2 regions of the Cohnella sp. GCM10020058 genome follow, and region 2 is predicted to be linked to the other one. Evidence: riboswitches for the same ligand, from Rfam matches in the RefSeq annotation. Region 2 holds a riboswitch; the other holds the start of a gene.
What was found. A riboswitch is a leader RNA that binds a small molecule or an ion and turns the genes downstream of it on or off. The one in region 2 is predicted to bind ZMP and ZTP.
Positions count from the first base shown of each region.

Region 1: another riboswitch for ZMP and ZTP. It lies ahead of ACFSR7_RS26325 (bifunctional 5,10-methylenetetrahydrofolate dehydrogenase/5,10-methenyltetrahydrofolate cyclohydrolase); the one in region 2 lies ahead of rpiB (ribose 5-phosphate isomerase B).

Region 1 is NZ_JBHUJV010000015.1:382,661-386,866, forward strand. Features, by position in the region: gene ACFSR7_RS26315 (extracellular solute-binding protein) at 1-869, shown strand, start outside; gene ACFSR7_RS26320 (cyclodeaminase/cyclohydrolase family protein) at 904-1,539, opposite strand; gene ACFSR7_RS26325 (bifunctional 5,10-methylenetetrahydrofolate dehydrogenase/5,10-methenyltetrahydrofolate cyclohydrolase) at 1,536-2,396, opposite strand; ZMP/ZTP riboswitch at 2,488-2,572, opposite strand; gene ACFSR7_RS26330 (Gfo/Idh/MocA family protein) at 2,751-3,734, shown strand; gene ACFSR7_RS26335 (cache domain-containing sensor histidine kinase) at 3,778-4,206, opposite strand, start outside.
Region 2 is NZ_JBHUJV010000009.1:879,142-883,347, forward strand. Features, by position in the region: gene ACFSR7_RS19140 (Rpn family recombination-promoting nuclease/putative transposase) at 1-685, opposite strand, end outside; gene ACFSR7_RS19145 (SLOG family protein) at 823-1,437, opposite strand; ZMP/ZTP riboswitch at 1,540-1,621, shown strand; gene rpiB (ribose 5-phosphate isomerase B) at 1,711-2,169, shown strand; gene ACFSR7_RS19155 (TIGR01440 family protein) at 2,193-2,786, shown strand; gene ACFSR7_RS19160 (serine hydroxymethyltransferase) at 3,172-4,206, shown strand, end outside.

The DNA of each region.
Region 1 (4,206 bases), on a different contig from region 2:
CCACGTTCGGACCGGCGTTCGGCATTTACCCTTCGTTCTATCAGGACCCCGAGACGGGAGAGGTCAAGTACGGCCCGACCGATCCGAATTTTAAGGCGATGATCGGATACTTAAGGAAGTTTTACGCAGAAGGGCTCATGCCGCCGGATTGGCTCTCGATGGACTATAAGGCCTGGACGCAGTTCATGACGACGAATCAATCGTTCATCACCGTCCAGTACATCGGCCAGATTGAGATTATGAACGCGCAGCTGGAAGCGGGCGAGCACTTGACGTTCATGGCGCCGCCAAGCGGGCTGGACGGGTTCGCCTATCTTCCGAGAAAAGACTACGAACCGCTCGGCTACGCGATCTCCGCCAAGACGGAACGTCTGGATACGGCGCTGCGTTACCTGGACTTTTTGTACGCCGACGAGGGCATGGACTTGATGAGCTGGGGCAAGGAAGGCGAGACCTACGAGGTCGTGGATGGCAAACGCAGGCTGCTGCCGCTGTTCAAGGAGCCCAACGACCTGCGCAAGAAAGCGGGCATCATGACGGCGGGCACGTACGGCCGCTTCGACTATAGCTCGCTCATGTCGCTCAGCGGCGCGGACGAGCAGAATGCCTATCGCGAAGCGGCCAAGTACGCGTCCCCCATCTCCGGCGAACCACCGATGCTGGACGCGAGCGAGATCGCCTGGGCCGGGCCGGCGCTGGAGCAGCTGGACAAGTACTACGGGGCCAACGTCTCCCGGTTTATCCTCGGCTACAAGCCGATGTCCGAGTGGGACGCCTTCATCGAAGGATTGAATAAACTGAACCTGACCAAGTTGAAGGAATTGTATCGGTTGGCGTTCGACCGGGCAAGGGAGGCCGGGCGTCCGTGAACCTCGGAAGCGCGAATGGCTGCAAGCCCTGCGGTCATTCGCGCTTCCTTCGGCGGGCGATACCCTGTGCTTCTCGCGCCATGTCCGCAATGCCCCGCATCAACTCGCCTGCTTGCTCGGCATACGCCGCTTCAAGCTGCGCGTCCTGAAGGGAACCGAAGTTGATCTCCGCGGTCAGGAGGGCGGACCGCGCGGCGGCCTCCAGCAGGATCGCGGCGATGGCCAGGTCGGACAGGACGTTCTTGTTGGCGCCTTCCGCGATTTGCAGCGTATGCGTCAAGCCTTCCCGGCATTGCTCCATCAAACGGAGAGGAACCGCTGTCGCTTGGACGGCCGCTTCTCGCAGCGCCGCCCGGCGCTGCGCCTTTTCTTCTTCGGTCGCCTTGGGCAGCCGCAGCGCGCCCATGTAGCGGTCGAACGATGCGATGTCCGCATGCATCAGCGTTTCGCATTCGGCGCTCAGGCGAGTCATCCGCGCGAGCGTCTCTTCGACCTGCGGCCGGATCGCCGCGAATTTGTCGCCTTGCGACAGTCGGCCGACCATCGACGTCATCGCAGCCCCGAGCGCGGCGACCACCGCGGCTACGCTGCCGCCGCCGGGCGTCGGGGCCGCGCTGCCCGCTTGTCCGACGAAGCTCCGAATCGACCGGTCCCACGAGATTTCGCTCATTGTCGGTTCGCCTCCTTTTGCTGCAAATCGATCGCGTCCATCAAGTTCCTGAATACGATCGCGGTCGTCAGCGTACCGACGCCGCCGGGTACGGGCGAGTATGCGGCAGCGCGTTCGCCCGCGTCCGCGGCGACGTCGCCGGCGATGCTGCCGTCCGCGAGTTCGTTAATGCCGGCGTCCACCAGGACGAGGCCGGGATGGACCATGTCTTGCGTCACCGTATCCGGACGGCCGACGGCGACAAAGGCGAACGCCGCGCGGGTCAGGTGAGAAGCGATATCCGGCGTGCGGGAGTGGCAGACGGTGACGGTCGCCTGCTCGTGCTGCAGCAAATGGAACAGCGGCAGCCCGACGGTCTGGCCGCGTCCGATCAGCGCGACGTCGGCGCCTTCGAGCGCGTAGCCGTAATGCTTGACGAGCGCGATGCAGGCCTGGGGCGTGGCCGGATAGAGGCCGGCTTCGCCCGTGACGACGGCCAGCTTGTTCGCGGGCGCGACGCCGTCGACGTCTTTGTCCGGCGCGATCGCCCGCTCGATGCGGCGCGCGGACAAGTGGGCGGGCAGCGGCAGTTCCAGCAGGATGCCGTGTACGGCGGCATCCGCGTTGCAGTCGGCGATCAGACGCAGGAGGGACGATTCGGTCGCATCCGCCGGAAGCTCGTGCAGGCGGTAGGCGATGCCGAGCCGGTCCGCGATTTTTCGTTTGGCCTGGGCGTAATACGCGGAAGCCGGATCTCCTTCGACCAGAATAACGGCCAGCTGCGGTTGGGTGCCTTTTTCCTTGAATGCCTGTGCGCGCGAGCGGACGTTTTCATAGACGCGTTCCGCCGCTTCCTTAGCTTTCATGATTGTCGTCATGGCTAGGTCCTCCTTGAATGGGAATGCCGATTTTTGAACGAAAAAGGACCCGCGGCAGACTCGTATTCGCATACGAGTCTTGCTCGCGGATCCTTTTCTCCCAGGCGAACGGAAGGGTCCTTCCGCATGCTCCCTCGTGGTCGATTCCACTGATCTCGCCAGTCGCATGCGGCTCTATTGCCTTATATAGTAACAGACCCGGCTGCGATTGAAAACCGCTGGGGAACGCCCGAGGCAGAACTACGATATTCTTTGCTGGATTACGCAATTTCTCTGTATCGATTCTCGACGGTCCGTCGGTCTGCTAAACTGGCTTTACTCAGAACGATAGGGGACGGAAAGGAACGGTCGGACATGCCTAACCAGACGTTAAAAACGGGAATGCTCGGGGCGGGCGCGATTGCCGGCAACCATCTGGAGGCCATTCGGGCGGTCGACGGCATATCGGCATGTGCCGTGACGGATCTCGACATCGGCAAAGCCAAGGCAGTCGCGGACAAGTATGGCATCCGTGCCTACGATCGGTTCGGGCCGATGCTCGATGCGGAGAGACCGGATATCGTAACGATCGCGCTCCCGCACCATTTGCACAAAGAAGCGGCGCTGCAGGCCGTCGGATACGGATGCCACCTCATGCTCGAGAAGCCGATGGCTTTAGATGTCCAAGAATGCGACGAAGTGATGGAGGCCGCCGACAAGGCCGGGGTCCGCTTGCTGATCGGACACACGCAGCAGTATATGGCGCACAACCTGGAGGCCAAGCGGATTCTTCAAAGCGGCGAACTGGGCGAGATCGTCATGATCAACGACGCCCGGCATACGGATTATTTTCAGCTGCGGCGACCCGACTGGTTTCTTGAAAAGGAGAAGGCGGGGGGCGGCATCCTGTTTAACCTGGGCGCCCACGCCATCGATAAAATTCAATGGTTGACCGACGGCAGCGTGCGAAGCGTGCGAGCCTCCGTCAGCCATCATGGTCCAAGAGGCAATGTGGAGGGCAGCGGAGCGGTCTTTCTGGAGCTCGATAACGGCATCCCTGCAACGATGGTGCAATCGGGCTATCCCGGAGCGGCGCGTAATGAAACCGAGATTGTCTGCACGAAAGGGATGCTCAAATTGATGACGGGATACCAGCTTCTGATCAGCCGCGGCGGGGAGTACGAGGAAGTTGAAATCGCCGAGCAGGCGGATCCCTTCGTTCTGCAATATCTGGACCTGCTTCAAGCGATTCGGGAAGGACGCGAGCCTGGCTGCTCGGGGGCTTACGGCCGGCATGTCATCGCTTCCATAGAAGCGGTGTATCGATCTGCGGCAACCGGAAAGGAACAGAAGGTTTAAAAAATGTGGACCGCAGCTTCGAATGGAAACTGAGGTCCAACCTTTACTCTGTATCCGCGACAGCCGCGAGCTGAACGGCGGCAATCCGAACGACGACAAGCGTGCCTTGGCCCGGCTGACTGGAAAATGCCAGACCATAAGCTTCGCCGTAGTGCATTTTTAGCCGCTGATCGATATTTTTCAGTCCGTATCCCGGTCGTTCTTCCGCCGAATCGGGATCGTTTAAAATGCGGGCGGCCTTTTCCTCGGACATGCCGACGCCGTCATCCTGGACGTACAAGGTAATATTCCGGTCGTGAGTCTCACTGCGGATCGTGATCGTTCCGCTCTCCGTTTCCTTCTCCAGGATGCCATGCAAAATCGCATTCTCGATAATCGGCTGCAGTACGATCTTGATGATCGGATAATCAAGAATCGATTCCTGAACCTCTATGTTCAGCCGTATCGCCCCGTCGCACCTCAGGTTCTGGAT
Region 2 (4,206 bases):
CCTCCTCCGGGTCGCGAGCCTGCAGCTCGCGCAATATGGACCGATCCTCTTCGGGCTCGGGCCGGTAGTAGAGATCCGCAATCGACATGACGAGCGCCAGCTTGGCGTCGTCCAGCTTCGGATGCAGCCTCGCCAGCATTTTGAGGTAAGCCAGGCGAAGCTCGCGTCTATCCTTTTCATTATAACCCATCCGCGATAACAGCGCAGCGGCTACAGGGTTATCCGACTTGGCGAAGCGCCGCCAATCCAGGCGGGCCAGCTCCAGCTTGCGGTAGCGGAACTCCACGATGCTCTCCTCCTCAAAGCGCATGGCATATCCGCCAGGTTCGTCTCGTGTGCGGCTTCCGGTGAACACGGCTACAGGGAGAATTACCTTATAGGTCTTGCGGTGACGCTCCAGCAACCTGGCGAAGTAGAGGAACATTCGCTCTCCGAAATCCGCCTGCGCATAAGACTGAGGCTCCAGATGAATAAGAATAAACGCATTGCCGTCTCGCAGGCGAACCTCGACCAGCAGATCTACCGTACGTTTCTCGCCTCCAACGACATCCACCAGCAGTTCCTGCATGAGAAAGCGAGTATGCGCAAAGTCGATCAAACGATAAAGCTCGGGAAAAAACAAGGACATGAATTCGGCGAAAAAAGCTTGCAGCAGCTTCTTGAAGGCTTCGTCATGCGGTGCCATCTCGGATCTCACGCTCCCCCGGGGCAAACAAAAAGCGCCGCAAACTCTCCTTGGAGAGCGTGCGACGCATGCTTTGCGACCGTATTCGTGACATCAGTTTATCAGGCGATCGGTCAAGTTGCAACGCCCGGTCCCCATCAAATCTCTTCGTTCCAGTCCGGACTCCTGTCCCCGTAATTCTCCGCTTCGGCCATCCCGTCCGCCATTTCGTACTGCTCCTCGTTTGCGGCACTCTGAATGTCCTCCGAGCTGACGGATAAATAGAGGTAACCGTCTTCGCGGTTTTTGCGCAGCGCCTTTTCCTTCATAAACTTCGGGCTGGCATCCCCGGCTTCCTCGTCGTATACGAGAATGATGCCTTCCGTTTTGCGGAGAAGCAGATCGTCGCGCGCGGCGAATTGCCAGGGGCCGTTGTAAGGCTGCTTGCTCACGGCGCCGTAATAGTCCACATCCTTCAGGATGCCGCGGTAATATTCCTGCTTGTCCTCGCTCCACTTTTCCTCCTGGCCCTCGAAGGCCGTCAGGATCGACAGCCGCAGCTGCGGATACTCCTTTTTCAGCGCGATGACCGATTCGCAAGCCCACAGATCGACGCCGTATTGGCCGGGCGTGATGACCCATTCGAGACCTTCTTCGATTAACGGGATCAGCTTGGACTCGATTGCTTTGCGTATAAAAGGAATACCCTTGTGTTTTTGTCCGAAAATGCCGAGCTCGTGCGCGCGGTATCCGGTAATCAGCAGATTGTTCATGCGAGCTCCTTACTGAACCGTCGTAAGCCTTGATAAGGATGATTATAGTCTATTTTCGATTGACTTCGGCATTTTCCTTCGCTATGATGAAGCTACAAGTTGCAGTTCCGGTGTAACTGGCGACACAAGTGGGGTTAACCACAGTGGAGCACCGGAATGTCGGCCGGTCGCCTGGGCAGAGAGCAGCGTGCTTTAAGCATGCGTGCTCTTTTTCGTCTTTTTTCGGCAAATTCGGTATAATACAACTGACAATCAAGGGAGGTAGGTACAGTCATGATCATCGCCATCGGCGCCGACCACGCGGGCTATCGTCTCAAGGACGTCATCGTCCCTTTCCTGGAAGCGCAGGGTCACCAGATTATCGATCTCGGATGCCATTGCGGGGATTCGGTGGATTATCCGGATTATGCCGTGCCCGTATGCGGCAAGGTCGTCAGCGGGGAAGCGGACAGGGGCATTCTGATCTGCGGCACCGGGATCGGCATGTCGATCGCGGCCAACAAGACGCCGGGCATCCGCTGCGCGCTCGTGCACGATTTGTTCTCGGCCAAGGCCACGCGCGAACACAACGACACTAATGTGCTGGCGATGGGCGAGCGCGTTGTCGGACCGGGCGTTGCCGAGGAGATCGTGCGCGTCTGGCTGGACACGCCCTTCTCCGAAGGGCCTCGCCATGTCGGGCGTCTGAACAAGGTCAAGGCCCTTGAAGAGCAGCAGGCACTCCACCCTTGAACGGAAGCGGAGGCGCATAGCGAATGACTGACCGTAACCAAGCATTGCCCGTATCGGGACAAGTCGAGCAAGCGTTGGCCGAGCTGGCCGAAGCGGCTGCGCTGGGCGCCGGACAGATCGTCGTGCTGGGCGTCAGCACGAGCGAGGTGCAAGGACGCCGCATCGGCACGTCCGGAGCGCCGGCCGTCGCCCGGGAGATCTACGAAGGCGTGCGGCGCGTCCGCGAGCGGCAGGGGTTCGAGACGGTATGGCAATGCTGCGAGCATCTGAACCGCGCGCTCGTGACCGAGCGAAGCTTGGCCATGGCCCGGGGCTGGACGATCGTATCGGCTGTGCCCGTGCCCAAGGCCGGCGGCTCCATGGCCGCCTACGCTTTCAGTCAGTTGGCGGATCCCTGCCTCGTCGAGGCGGTAGCCGTCGATGCGGGCCTTGATATCGGCGAAACGCTGATCGGCATGCACCTGCGCCAGGTCGCCGTGCCGGTAAGGCCATCCGGCCGCTGGATCGGAGAAGCGCGGGTGACGATGGCATACGCGCGGCCGAAGCTGATCGGCGGCGAGCGCGCAGTATACGCGAAGCCGAGCCGGGAGGCGCCGCCTTCCGGAACGTGCGACTGAGCCGCCAGGCTGGCAACGGCTTCTGCCGCCGGTTTGTTCAGCCTTCGTACGTGCGGAAGAGGCGAATTGCCCGATTAACCCCGAGTAAAGCGGCGGCTATCAGCGCACTTTGGCGCCGATTTCGTCCCGTTCCGAACGGAAATAACTGCAAATATGCAGGTTATGGAGCGGGATGGCGGCCAGATGAGCCGGATAGCTGCAGATTGCAGTTAAATTGCTTTAGCTGTAAACAAAACAACCAAATGATGAGAAATACCTGCATGTATGCAGTTATCTCCTCGTCATCGGCCAACATAAATGAAAAAAGCAACATGATTGCATGATTGCAGTTATTCTCGTCATCGCTTTAAATTCAACTTTCTCATAACCCCAAGGAGGACCACCCATGACCGCCAATCTGCGCAAGCAAGATCCCGAGATCGTCAAAGCCCTTAACCTCGAGCTCGGCCGCCAACGCGACAACCTCGAGCTGATCGCATCCGAAAACATCGTTAGCGAAGCCGTCCTTGAAGCGATGGGCACCGTTCTGACCAACAAATATGCCGAAGGCTACCCGGGCAAGCGGTTCTACGGCGGCTGCGAGTACGTCGACATTCCCGAAGAGATCGCCCGCAACCGCGCCAAGGAACTGTTCGGCGCCGATCATGCCAACGTGCAGCCGCACTCCGGCGCGCAGGCCAACCTCGCCGTCTACCTGGCGACGCTGCAACCGGGCGACACCGTGCTCGGCATGAATCTCGCGCACGGCGGCCACCTGACGCACGGCAGCCCGGTCAACGCCTCCGGCTTGCTGTACAACTTCGTCGCTTACGGCGTCGACGAGCAGACCTTCACGATCAACTACGACGAAGTCCGCAAAGCCGCGTTCAAGCACCGTCCGCGCATGATCGTCGCCGGCGCGAGCGCGTATCCGCGCATCATCGACTTTGAAGTGCTCGGCCAGATCGCCCGCGACGTGGGCGCACTGTTCATGGTCGACATGGCGCATATCGCCGGTCTCGTGGCAGGCGGCCAGCACCCGAGCCCGGTGCCGCACGCGCACTTCGTCACGACGACGACGCACAAGACGCTGCGCGGACCGCGCGGCGGCCTGATCCTGTGCACCAAGCCGTGGGCTGCGGCGATCGACAAGGCGGTATTCCCCGGCACGCAGGGCGGTCCGCTCATGCACACGATCGCAGCCAAAGCCGTTGCGCTCGGCGAAGCGCTGCAGCCGTCCTTCAAGGATTATGCGGCTAACGTCGTGACAAACGCCAAGGCGCTTGCCGAGACGTTGACCGCAGAGGGCATCAACCTCGTCTCCGGCGGCACGGACAACCACTTGATGCTCGTGGACACCCGCAGCCTGAACATTACGGGCAAGGATGCCGAGCACTTGCTCGACTCCGTGGGCATCACCGTCAACAAGAACGCGATTCCG